One region of the Rhizobium sp. 01L410 genome, then DNA from elsewhere that is predicted to be linked to it. Evidence: predicted binding sites of a transcription regulator. Region 1 holds the regulator's gene; each other region holds the start of a gene.
The links. Region 1 encodes HrcA, which represses chaperone genes, less so after heat shock. Its sites were predicted from a motif close to GTTAGCACTCNCNNNNNGNGAGTGCTAAC; they were not measured.

Region 2: groES (co-chaperone GroES) is a predicted target of HrcA. The motif match lies at 1,460-1,488, and genes of this name have one in related genera.
Region 3: groES (co-chaperone GroES) is a predicted target of HrcA. The motif match lies at 1,662-1,690, and genes of this name have one in related genera.

The regions. Positions count from the first base shown of each region.
Region 1 covers NZ_JBFTST010000003.1:201,380-204,654, reverse strand. The annotation lists gene rph (ribonuclease PH) at 1-439, opposite strand, end outside; gene hrcA (heat-inducible transcriptional repressor HrcA) at 623-1,711, shown strand; gene grpE (nucleotide exchange factor GrpE) at 1,814-2,446, shown strand; gene AC1DV9_RS08210 (nucleoside hydrolase) at 2,497-3,275, opposite strand, start outside.
Region 2 covers NZ_JBFTST010000006.1:132,442-135,716, forward strand. The annotation lists gene groL (chaperonin GroEL) at 1-1,052, opposite strand, end outside; gene groES (co-chaperone GroES) at 1,109-1,405, opposite strand; gene chrA (chromate efflux transporter) at 1,574-2,983, shown strand; gene AC1DV9_RS14975 (TIGR01459 family HAD-type hydrolase) at 3,083-3,275, shown strand, end outside.
Region 3 covers NZ_JBFTST010000005.1:200,821-204,095, forward strand. The annotation lists gene AC1DV9_RS13125 (DUF982 domain-containing protein) at 1-185, opposite strand, end outside; gene AC1DV9_RS13130 (Hsp20 family protein) at 263-736, opposite strand; gene AC1DV9_RS13135 (hypothetical protein) at 902-1,192, opposite strand; gene AC1DV9_RS13140 (usg protein) at 1,287-1,559, opposite strand; gene groES (co-chaperone GroES) at 1,834-2,148, shown strand; gene groL (chaperonin GroEL) at 2,201-3,275, shown strand, end outside.

The DNA of each region.
Region 1 (3,275 bases):
GGCTTTCCATCCACTTCAGGCAGTCGTAAAGCGCGATCCAGCCACCGGTGATCGAGGCCGTGCGCGTGCCGCCGTCGGCCTGGATGACGTCGCAGTCGATGGTGATCTGGCGCTCGCCGAGCGCGGTGAGATCGACGACGGCGCGCAGCGAGCGGCCGATCAGGCGCTGGATTTCCTGCGTGCGGCCGCCCTGCTTGCCGGTCGCCGCTTCACGCTTCATGCGCTCGCCCGTGGCGCGCGGCAGCATACCGTATTCGGATGTGACCCAGCCCTTGCCGGTGTTGCGCAGCCACGGCGGCGTCTTTTCTTCAAGGCTTGCCGTGCACAGCACATGCGTATCGCCGAATTTCACGAGACAGGAGCCTTCGGCATGCTTGGAAAAGTTGCGCTCGAAGCTGACCTTGCGCATCTGGTCGGTTTTTCTGCCTGACGGCCGCATTCTCTGTCTCCTGATGCATGAGGCCGTTAGGCCGCGGGTGGCGGCACGGCATGATCATGCGTTGTTTCGTGATGCTGCCCCGCTTCTACGATTGGCTGCGGTCATTTGCAAATTCCCTTTTGCCACGCGGGTGAGATTGATTATATTTTGCAGATTGTCATCAGCGTGGGTGTTTCAGAATTCATGGGCTTCAGATCTACGTCGGTTTCGGATGCCGTTGCTGCGCTGGATGAACGCTCGAAGGAAATCTTCCGCCGTATCGTCGAAGGCTATCTGGAAAACGGTGAGCCGCTCGGCTCGCGCAATCTTTCCCGTATTCTTCCGATGTCCCTGTCCCCGGCCTCGGTGCGCAATGTGATGAGCGATCTGGAAGAGCTGGGGCTCATCTATTCGCCGCATATCAGCGCAGGGCGTCTGCCGACCCAGGTCGGGCTCCGGTTCTTCGTGGATGCTTTCATGCAGGTCGGCGATCTCTCGGCCGAAGAGCGCGCCAGTATCGACCGGCAGGTGCGCGCAGAAAGCCGCGACAATCCGGTGGAATCGATGATGAACGAGGCAAGCCGGATGCTGTCGGGGATCTCCCGCGGCGCCGGCCTGGTGATCACATCGAAAAACGATCCGGTGCTGAAACATGTCGAGTTCATCCGGCTGGAACCGACGAAGGCACTCGCGGTTCTCGTCGGCGAACATGATCAGGTCGAAAACCGGATCATCGAGCTTCCGGCGGGCGTGACGTCGTCGCAGCTGACTGAGGCCGCCAACTTTCTCAACGCCCACATGACCGGTCAGACGTTGCCGGAATTGCGCAAGCAGCTCGACCGGCTGAAAACGGATGTGCGCCACGAGCTCGATGCCTTGTCGCGTGACCTCGTGGAGCGCGGCATTGCCGTCTGGTCCGGCAGCCCGGATGAAGGCAAACCGGCGCAATTGATCATCCGCGGCCGTGCCAACCTGCTCCAGGGTCTCGACAGCGCCGGCGATCTCGACCGCCTGCGCATGCTGTTCGATGACCTGGAGAAGAAGGACAGCCTGATCGAGCTGCTGAACCTCGCGGAAAGCGGTCCGGGCGTCCGCATTTTCATCGGTTCCGAAAACAAGCTCTTCTCGCTATCCGGCTCTTCGCTGATCGTCGCGCCCTATCGCGACGACGACGACCGGATCGTCGGTGCCGTCGGCGTCATCGGTCCGACCCGGCTGAATTACTCCCGTATCGTGCCGATGGTCGATTATACCGCCCAGCTGATTTCCCGCCTGTCGCGCGGGTCGCTCTGAAAAAGCCGGAATTTCCGGTTCTTTGTCACGCAGACTTGATTTTTTGCGGTCAAAGCTCGATATCGGGCGCATCCCGAAAGAACCCTTTACCCGGAGACCGTCATGACTGACGAAACGACGAAAAACGGACCTGAGGCTGTTGCGGCTGACGCTGCTGCGGACGCAGCCGCAAACGTCGAGAATGAAGCGGCCGCTGAGGCATTGTCCCAGCCGGATCCGTTGGAACTCGTGAAGGCAGAAAATGCCGAGCTGCGCGACCGCTATCTGCGCCTCGCCGCAGAGATGGACAACCTGCGCCGCCGCACCGAGCGTGAAGTGAAGGACGCGAAGTCCTATTCCGTTGCCGGTTTCGCGCGTGACATGCTTGCCGTATCCGACAACCTGCGCCGCGCGCTCGATGCCATTCCGGCCGAAGCCAAGGCTGCGGGCGAGGCTGGCCTGACGACCCTGATCGAAGGTGTCGAGATGACCGAGCGCTCCATGCTCTCGACGCTCGAGCGCCATGGCGTTCGCCAGCTCGATCCTGTCGGCCAGAAGTTCGACCCGAACTTCCATCAGGCGATGTTCGAAGTGCCGAACACGGAAGTTCCGAACAACACTGTCGTCCAGGTGGTGCAGGCCGGCTTCACCATCGGCGAGCGCGTTCTGCGCCCGGCCATGGTCGGCGTGGCCAAGGGCGGCCCGAAGCCCGAGGCAGAGGCTGCCAATTCCTATCTGGATCAGAAGGACGCATGACGAAAAAAGGGCCGCAAAAGCGGCCCTTTTCTTTTGTGCTGGCAGCGCCTTCAGATGCGGGCGAAACGCTCGATCAGCAGATCGAAGAAACCATCGGCATCGACAAAGCGCATCACCTTGGCATTGCGTTTGCGGTCGGTCACATGCCACCAGTCGACGACCGTCATGCCGACGGTCAGTTCCGACTTAACCTCGATCTCGACATTGCATTCCCGGCCCTTGAAGAGCTCTGGCTTCAGGAGGTAGGCAACAACGGTCGGGTCGTGCAACGGGCCGCCGTCGGAACCGTATTTCTCGATATCGAAGCGCTCGAAGAACTCCAGCATCTCGACCATCGCCTGCGCCGGCGCGGTGCCGAGGTCGGCCATGCGCTTGACGCGGTCCTTGCGGGTCAAAAGCTGGTGCGTCACGTCGAGCGGCATCATCACCACGGGCACGCCGGAGCGGAACACGATGTCGGCCGCTTCGGGATCGACATAAATGTTGAATTCGGCGGCCGGCGTGATGTTGCCACCCTCGAAGAAGCCTCCGCCCATCATGACAAGCTCGCGGACGCGCGCAACGATGTCAGGCGCCTTCTGGAAGGCGAGGCCGATATTGGTGAGAGGGCCGAGCGTGCAGAGCGTCACGCTGCCTTCAGGCTCTCGGCGCAGCGTCTCGATGATGAAATCGACGGAATGCTGTGCCTGCAGCGGCATGGTCGGCTCGGGCAGCGTCGGGCCGTCGAGGCCGGTCTTGCCGTGGACATGTTCGGCGGTGACGAGTTTACGGGCGGTCGGCTTGTCGGCGCCGGCAAAGACCTTGATGTCGGTGCGCTGGCAGAGCTCGC
Region 2 (3,275 bases), on a different contig from region 1:
GCCTTGATCTGTGCAACGCGGCCTTCGATGTCGGATTTGGCGCCTGCGCCGTCGACGATCGTGGTGTTTTCCTTGGAGATCGAAACCTTCTTCGAACGGCCGAGCATGTCGAGCGTTACGGATTCGAGCTTGATGCCGAGATCTTCGGAGATGACAGTGCCGCCCGTGAGGATGGCGATGTCTTCCAGCATGGCCTTGCGGCGGTCGCCGAAGCCAGGAGCCTTGACGGCAGCGATCTTCAGGCCGCCACGCAGCTTGTTGACGACGAGCGTAGCAAGAGCTTCGCCTTCGACGTCTTCAGCGATGATGAGGAGCGGCTTGCCGGTCTGAACAACGGCTTCGAGAACCGGGAGCATCGCCTGCAGGTTCGAGAGCTTCTTCTCGTGGAGGAGAATGTAAGCGTCGTCGAGGTCGGCGATCATCTTTTCCGGGTTGGTCACGAAGTACGGGCTGAGGTAGCCGCGGTCGAACTGCATGCCTTCGACGACTTCGAGTTCGGTTTCAGCGGTCTTGGCTTCTTCGACGGTGATAACACCTTCGTTGCCGACCTTCTGCATGGCTTCAGCGATGTCTTCGCCAACCTGCTTGTCGCCGTTTGCGGAGATCGTGCCGACCTGGGCAACTTCAGCCGAGGTGGAGATCTTCTTGGCCTTCGCCTGCAGGTCCTTGACGACTTCTGCAACAGCGAGGTCGATACCGCGCTTCAGGTCCATCGGGTTCATGCCGGCTGCAACAGCCTTTGCGCCTTCGCGAACGATGGCACGGGCCAGAACGGTTGCCGTCGTGGTGCCGTCGCCGGCGATGTCGTTGGTCTTCGAAGCAACTTCGCGGACCATCTGGGCGCCCATGTTCTCGAACTTGTCTTCGAGTTCGATTTCCTTGGCGACCGAAACACCGTCCTTGGTGATGCGCGGAGCGCCGAAGGACTTGTCGATAACGACGTTACGGCCCTTCGGACCGAGGGTGACCTGCACTGCGTCAGCGAGGATATCGACGCCGCGCAGCATCTTTTCGCGCGCAGAGCGGCCGAACTTTACTTCTTTAGCTGCCATTTTGAGAACTCCTGAAAAGGGGTGTCAGCGATAATCTGAACGGGATAACCGGCTGATTAGCCGATGATGCCCATGATGTCGGCTTCCTTCATGATCAGAAGGTCTTCGCCGTTGATCTTGACTTCGGTGCCCGACCACTTGCCGAACAGAACGCGGTCGCCAGCCTTGACGTCGAGAGCGACGACCTTGCCGGACTCGTCACGAGCGCCCGAACCGACGGCGACGATTTCGCCTTCCTGCGGCTTTTCCTTAGCGGTGTCCGGGATGATGATGCCACCCTTGGTCTTTTCTTCGGACTCAACGCGGCGAACAACGACGCGATCGTGAAGGGGGCGGAAGTTGGTGCTTGCCATTGTCTAATCCCTCGATCAAATGACATTCGCGGACCGGGGTCCACATGGATGAGTGTTAGCACTCTCCATTGAGGAGTGCTAGCGACGTGCATTTAGGGATGGCTCCAGAAAGAGTCAAGGAAACCATTCACGGATTTTTGCGCCGGAATTGTGGAGAGGTGAGGGGATTTGTCTGACGTGGTTGCCGAGCCCCTGCCACGGCCCGCTTTTTCCGAGGCATTTGCCGTCTGGGCGCGTATCGGCTGTCTGAGCTTCGGCGGTCCTGCCGGGCAGATCGCCCTGATGCACAAGACCGTGGTCGAGGAAAAGCGCTGGATCTCCGAAGACCGTTTTCTGCATGCCTTGAACTATTGCATGCTGTTGCCAGGCCCCGAGGCCCAGCAGCTTGCCACCTATATCGGCTGGCTGATGCATGGTGTGCGCGGCGGCATCGTCGCCGGCCTTCTCTTCATCTTGCCGGGCTTTCTGGTCATCCTGGTCCTCTCCGGTCTCTATGCCTATTTCCAGAACGCCGAGTGGCTGCTCGCTCTATTCTTCGGCCTCAAGGCGGCCGTGCTCGCCGTCGTCATCGAGGCGCTGATGCGGGTCGCCGGCCGGGCGCTGAAATCGCGCTTTCACTATTATGTGGCTGCCGCCTCTTTCGTGGCGCTCTTCCTGCTCAATCTGCCATTCCCGCTCGTGGTCCTTGCCGCAGGCATTGCCGGCTTCCTCGTCGAGCGCCGCAGGAGAAAGGTGGAGGGCGTGGCGCCAGCCGAGGCCCTGAAGCCCGCTAATGGAATGCTGTCAGGGCTCACCAGCCTCCATATCGCCAGGCCGTTCCTGATCCTGGCTTTCTGGGTGATCGTCTGGCAGTTTCCGCTGCTGATCGTCCGCGAGATTCATGGTCCGCAGGATCTGATTGCCGAGGCGCTGAGCGGCGAGACCAATGTCTTTGCCGCCGTCTTCGTCTTCTTCTCCAAGATGGCCGTCGTCACCTTTGGCGGCGCCTATGCCGTCCTCTCCTATGTCGCGCAGATCGCCGTGGAGCACTATGCCTGGCTGCGCCCCGGCGAAATGCTGGATGGCCTGGCACTTGCGGAGACGACGCCAGGCCCACTGGTGCTTGTCCTCTGTTTCGTCGGTTTCATGGCCGGTTTCCGCAACGCGCTCGGCATCGATCCGCTGTTCGGCGGCGTGATCGGCGCCAGCCTCGCCGCCTGGGCAACCTTCGTGCCGAGCTTCATCTGGATCTTCGCCGGTGCGCCCTATGTGGAGAAGCTCCGCCAGAACAAGATATTGTCGGCGGCCCTGTCGGCGATCACTGCTGCCGTCGTCGGCGTCATCCTCAATCTGGCCCTCTGGTTTGGCCTGCATGTTCTCTTTGCCGATGTCGGCAATATCGCGCTTCTCTCCCGCGCCACCGGCCTGCCGCTCGTCAGCCTCGCCTGGCCGGTCTGGAGCAGTTTGAATATTGCCGCGGCGCTGATCTTCGTGGCTGCCTGCATCATGCTTTTCCGCTTCAAGCTCGGCATCGTCAGCATTCTCGGCTTCGCGGCAACAGCCGGGCTGGCCGTGCGCGGCGTCGAGTTGCTTCTCTAGCGCGCCCGGCTGTTTTTGCGCTGCCGGGGCGAAAAAACCTTGCCATCCCGCCGGGCCTTTGCGATGTCACCCCTGACTGAACGCAAACGGGATATCGGAATGGCCAAGCGCATCGGAAGTTTTGCAGAAATCACCAGCCAGTATGACGCGGTGTTCTGCGATGTCTGGGGCGTCCTGCACAATGGCGTCGATCCCTTCCCGAAGGCTGCGGCCGCACTCGAAGCCGCCCGCGGCGAAGGCCTGACCGTCGTCCTCATCACCAATTCGCCCCGCATCGCGCCTCTGGTCGTCG
Region 3 (3,275 bases), on a different contig from region 1:
TCCGCTTCGATCTCGCCACGAAGCGCCGCCTGGCATGCTTTAAGGGCGACTGAATGCGCCGTGTCCGTGAACGAAGTGGGCCACTCAACAAGATGTCGGTAAGCATCCATGACGGTGCGAACTTCTGCAGGAAAGCCAAGGCCGACGAGAATGGTGACAGGTTTTCTGAACATATCGGGTTTCATCGTTCTCTCCTTTCCAACCCGGAATGTCGATGGGCGCCATCGCGATGGCGCCGCTGACCATTGAATGAACTAAAAGGTCACGCCGCCTTCTGCGCTTCGATCTGCGCAGGAGCAGTCGACGTCAACGCAGGCGTACTCTGGATTGAGATCTTCCTGGGCTTCAATGCTTCAGGGATCTCACGGAGCAACTCAATCGAGAGAAGACCGCTGTTCAAATCTGCTCCGTTCACCCGGACATGGTCGGCAAGCTCGAACCGGTGTTCAAACGGGCGTCCGGCGATGCCGCGATGCAGGTAGCCATCGGCCGGTGTCTCCTGCTTCTTACCGGTGACGGTCAGCAGATTGGACTGGAAAGTGATATCGAGATCGTCCTGTGCAAATCCAGCCACCGCAATCGAGATCGTATAGGTGTCGTCATTGTTCTTGACGATGTCATAAGGCGGCCAGTCGTTGGTCGACCGGGCACGCTGGGCGTTCTCCAGAAGAGTGAAGATCCGGTCGAAACCTACGCTCGAGCGGTAGAGAGGTGCGTAGTCGTAAGATGTTGCCATAGCCATATCCTCCTTGAAGCAACATGGGTACGAGAGTGCCAAAAGCGGCGCTCCCGGCGAAGTCAGCCCTGTCTCAGCGGCTGGCAGTAATCGATTTGGTTTTAGCGATTTTCCGTTTCAAGATCGGCTGCGCATTTTTTTCGCCGATCGCAAGTTGCCCCATCGTCAGTGCACTGAGCGACTAAGAACGCGATGTGGGTACGCTGCTTTGAACTTCGAAATCATCGCGCAGGCTTGCTGCAGTACCCGTTCGGTCGCTTCGGGATTGTCGCGCGCAAGTTCGTCGGCGTTTATGCGGATCGCTTGCGCCATATTCGCCGACATCACAGCGAAACGGCCCTCACCGTAGACAAGTGCATCTTGCGAAGCAGTCTCGAGCCAGCGCGCGAAATCAACAATGATCTCCTCCCTCTCCGGGATGCTGGCACCTTTGATGACTTTAATGTTTTCTTCCACGTGGTCTCACTCCATACAGACGTGGAAAGCGACCGGACTGATCAAGCCCCGATCGCCGGGTGAGCTAGGAAGCGGAAATATCAAAATCAAGAGTTCAGTGAAGCTTGAACTCGCCCTCGACACGGCGCCATTCGTTCGGTCCAATCAGACGCCGGTGTGTATAGCGGACGGAGTGTAGCGGTCCGTCGAGGCTGTTGCGCCAGAAGTCCAGGAATTTGCGCATTTCTGGAAAGTCCGGTGCAAGATCGTAGTCCTGCCAAACGTAGGTTTGCAGGACGGATTCAAAATCGGGAATGCGGTAGAGGATGTGCGCGGTGGTGAGGCCGTAGCCGTTAAGCTGACGCTCGAAATCCGACGAGAATTGCATGCTTCATCTCCGTTTCATGACACTGCGAAGGTGACGTAAAATCATCCATCTATCAACAGTATTCTTAAACCATCAAAGGCGTTTATTGTTCCTTTCCAGTATATTAGCAGCCGGCGACATCGAGTGCTAATTTTTTCTCCCGCCCTCTTGAAATCACAAAATCTCGAAAATAAATTTTGAACGCGAACGCTCAGATGAGGTTCGCCCCGTCCGGATTGGTCACCCGGTCCGGCAGGGGATTTTGCGTCATCTTTTTTGTCCAATGGAGGAAAACATGTCGTTCCGACCGCTTCATGATCGCATTCTTGTCCGTCGGGTTGAATCCGAAGAAAAGACCAAGGGTGGGATCATCATCCCTGACACTGCCAAGGAAAAGCCGCAGGAAGGCGAAGTTGTCGCCGCTGGCCCTGGTGCACGCAACGAGGCTGGCCAGATCCAGGCGCTCGACGTCAAGGCTGGCGACCGCATTCTGTTCGGCAAATGGTCCGGCACCGAAATCAAGATCAACGGCGAAGATCTGTTGATCATGAAGGAAAGCGACGTCCTGGGCATTATAGAAGCTCAGGCCGAGCAGAAGCGGGCCGCGTAATCACGCATTACCGCCCATCAGTCAAAAAGCTGCCTATTGAAGGAGTGAACAAATGGCTGCGAAAGAAGTCAAATTCAACACCGATGCACGCGAACGCATGCTGCGTGGGGTCGATGTCCTTGCCAACGCCGTGAAGGTCACGCTTGGCCCAAAAGGCCGCAACGTTGTCATCGACAAGTCCTACGGCGCGCCGCGCATTACCAAGGACGGTGTTTCGGTCGCCAAGGAAATTGAACTAGAAGACAAGTTCGAGAACATGGGCGCCCAGATGCTGCGCGAGGTGGCATCGAAGACCAACGATCTCGCCGGCGACGGTACCACCACCGCAACTGTCCTCGCCCAGGCGATCGTCAAGGAAGGCGCCAAGGCCGTCGCCTCCGGTCTGAACCCGATGGACCTTAAGCGCGGCATCGATATTGCCGTCGACGCCGTCGTTAAGGAACTGAAGACCAACGCCCGCAAGATCACCAGCAATTCCGAAATCGCCCAGGTCGGCACCATCTCGGCCAACGGCGACGAAGAGATCGGTAAATATCTAGCAGAGGCGATGGAAAAGGTCGGCAACGAAGGCGTCATCACCGTCGAGGAAGCCAAGACCGCCGAGACCGAGCTCGAAGTTGTCGAAGGCATGCAATTCGACCGCGGTTACCTCTCGCCGTACTTCGTAACCAATCAGGACAAGATGCGCGTCGAGTTCGAGGACCCCTATATCCTCATCCACGAGAAAAAGCTGTCGAACCTTCAGTCCTTGCTGCCGGCCCTCGAAGCCGTCGTGCAGTCCTCCAAACCGCTGCTGATTATCGCGGAAGACGTCGAGGGCGAAGCTCTTGCTACGCTCGTCGTCAACAAGCTGCGCGGTGGTCTGAAGATTGCGGCTGTCAAGGCGCCGGGGTTCGGCGATCGCCGCAAGGCGATGCTCGAAGACATTGCCATCCTGACCGGCGGCACTGTCATCTCCGAAGATCTCGGCATCAAGCTTGAGAACGTAACGCTCAACATGCTCGGTCGAGCCAAGAAGGTGGCGATCGAGAAAGAAAACACCACCATAATCGACGGCGTTGGCTCCAAGTCCGAGATCGACGGCCGCGTCGCCCAGATCCGGGCGCAGATCGAAGAGACCACGTCCG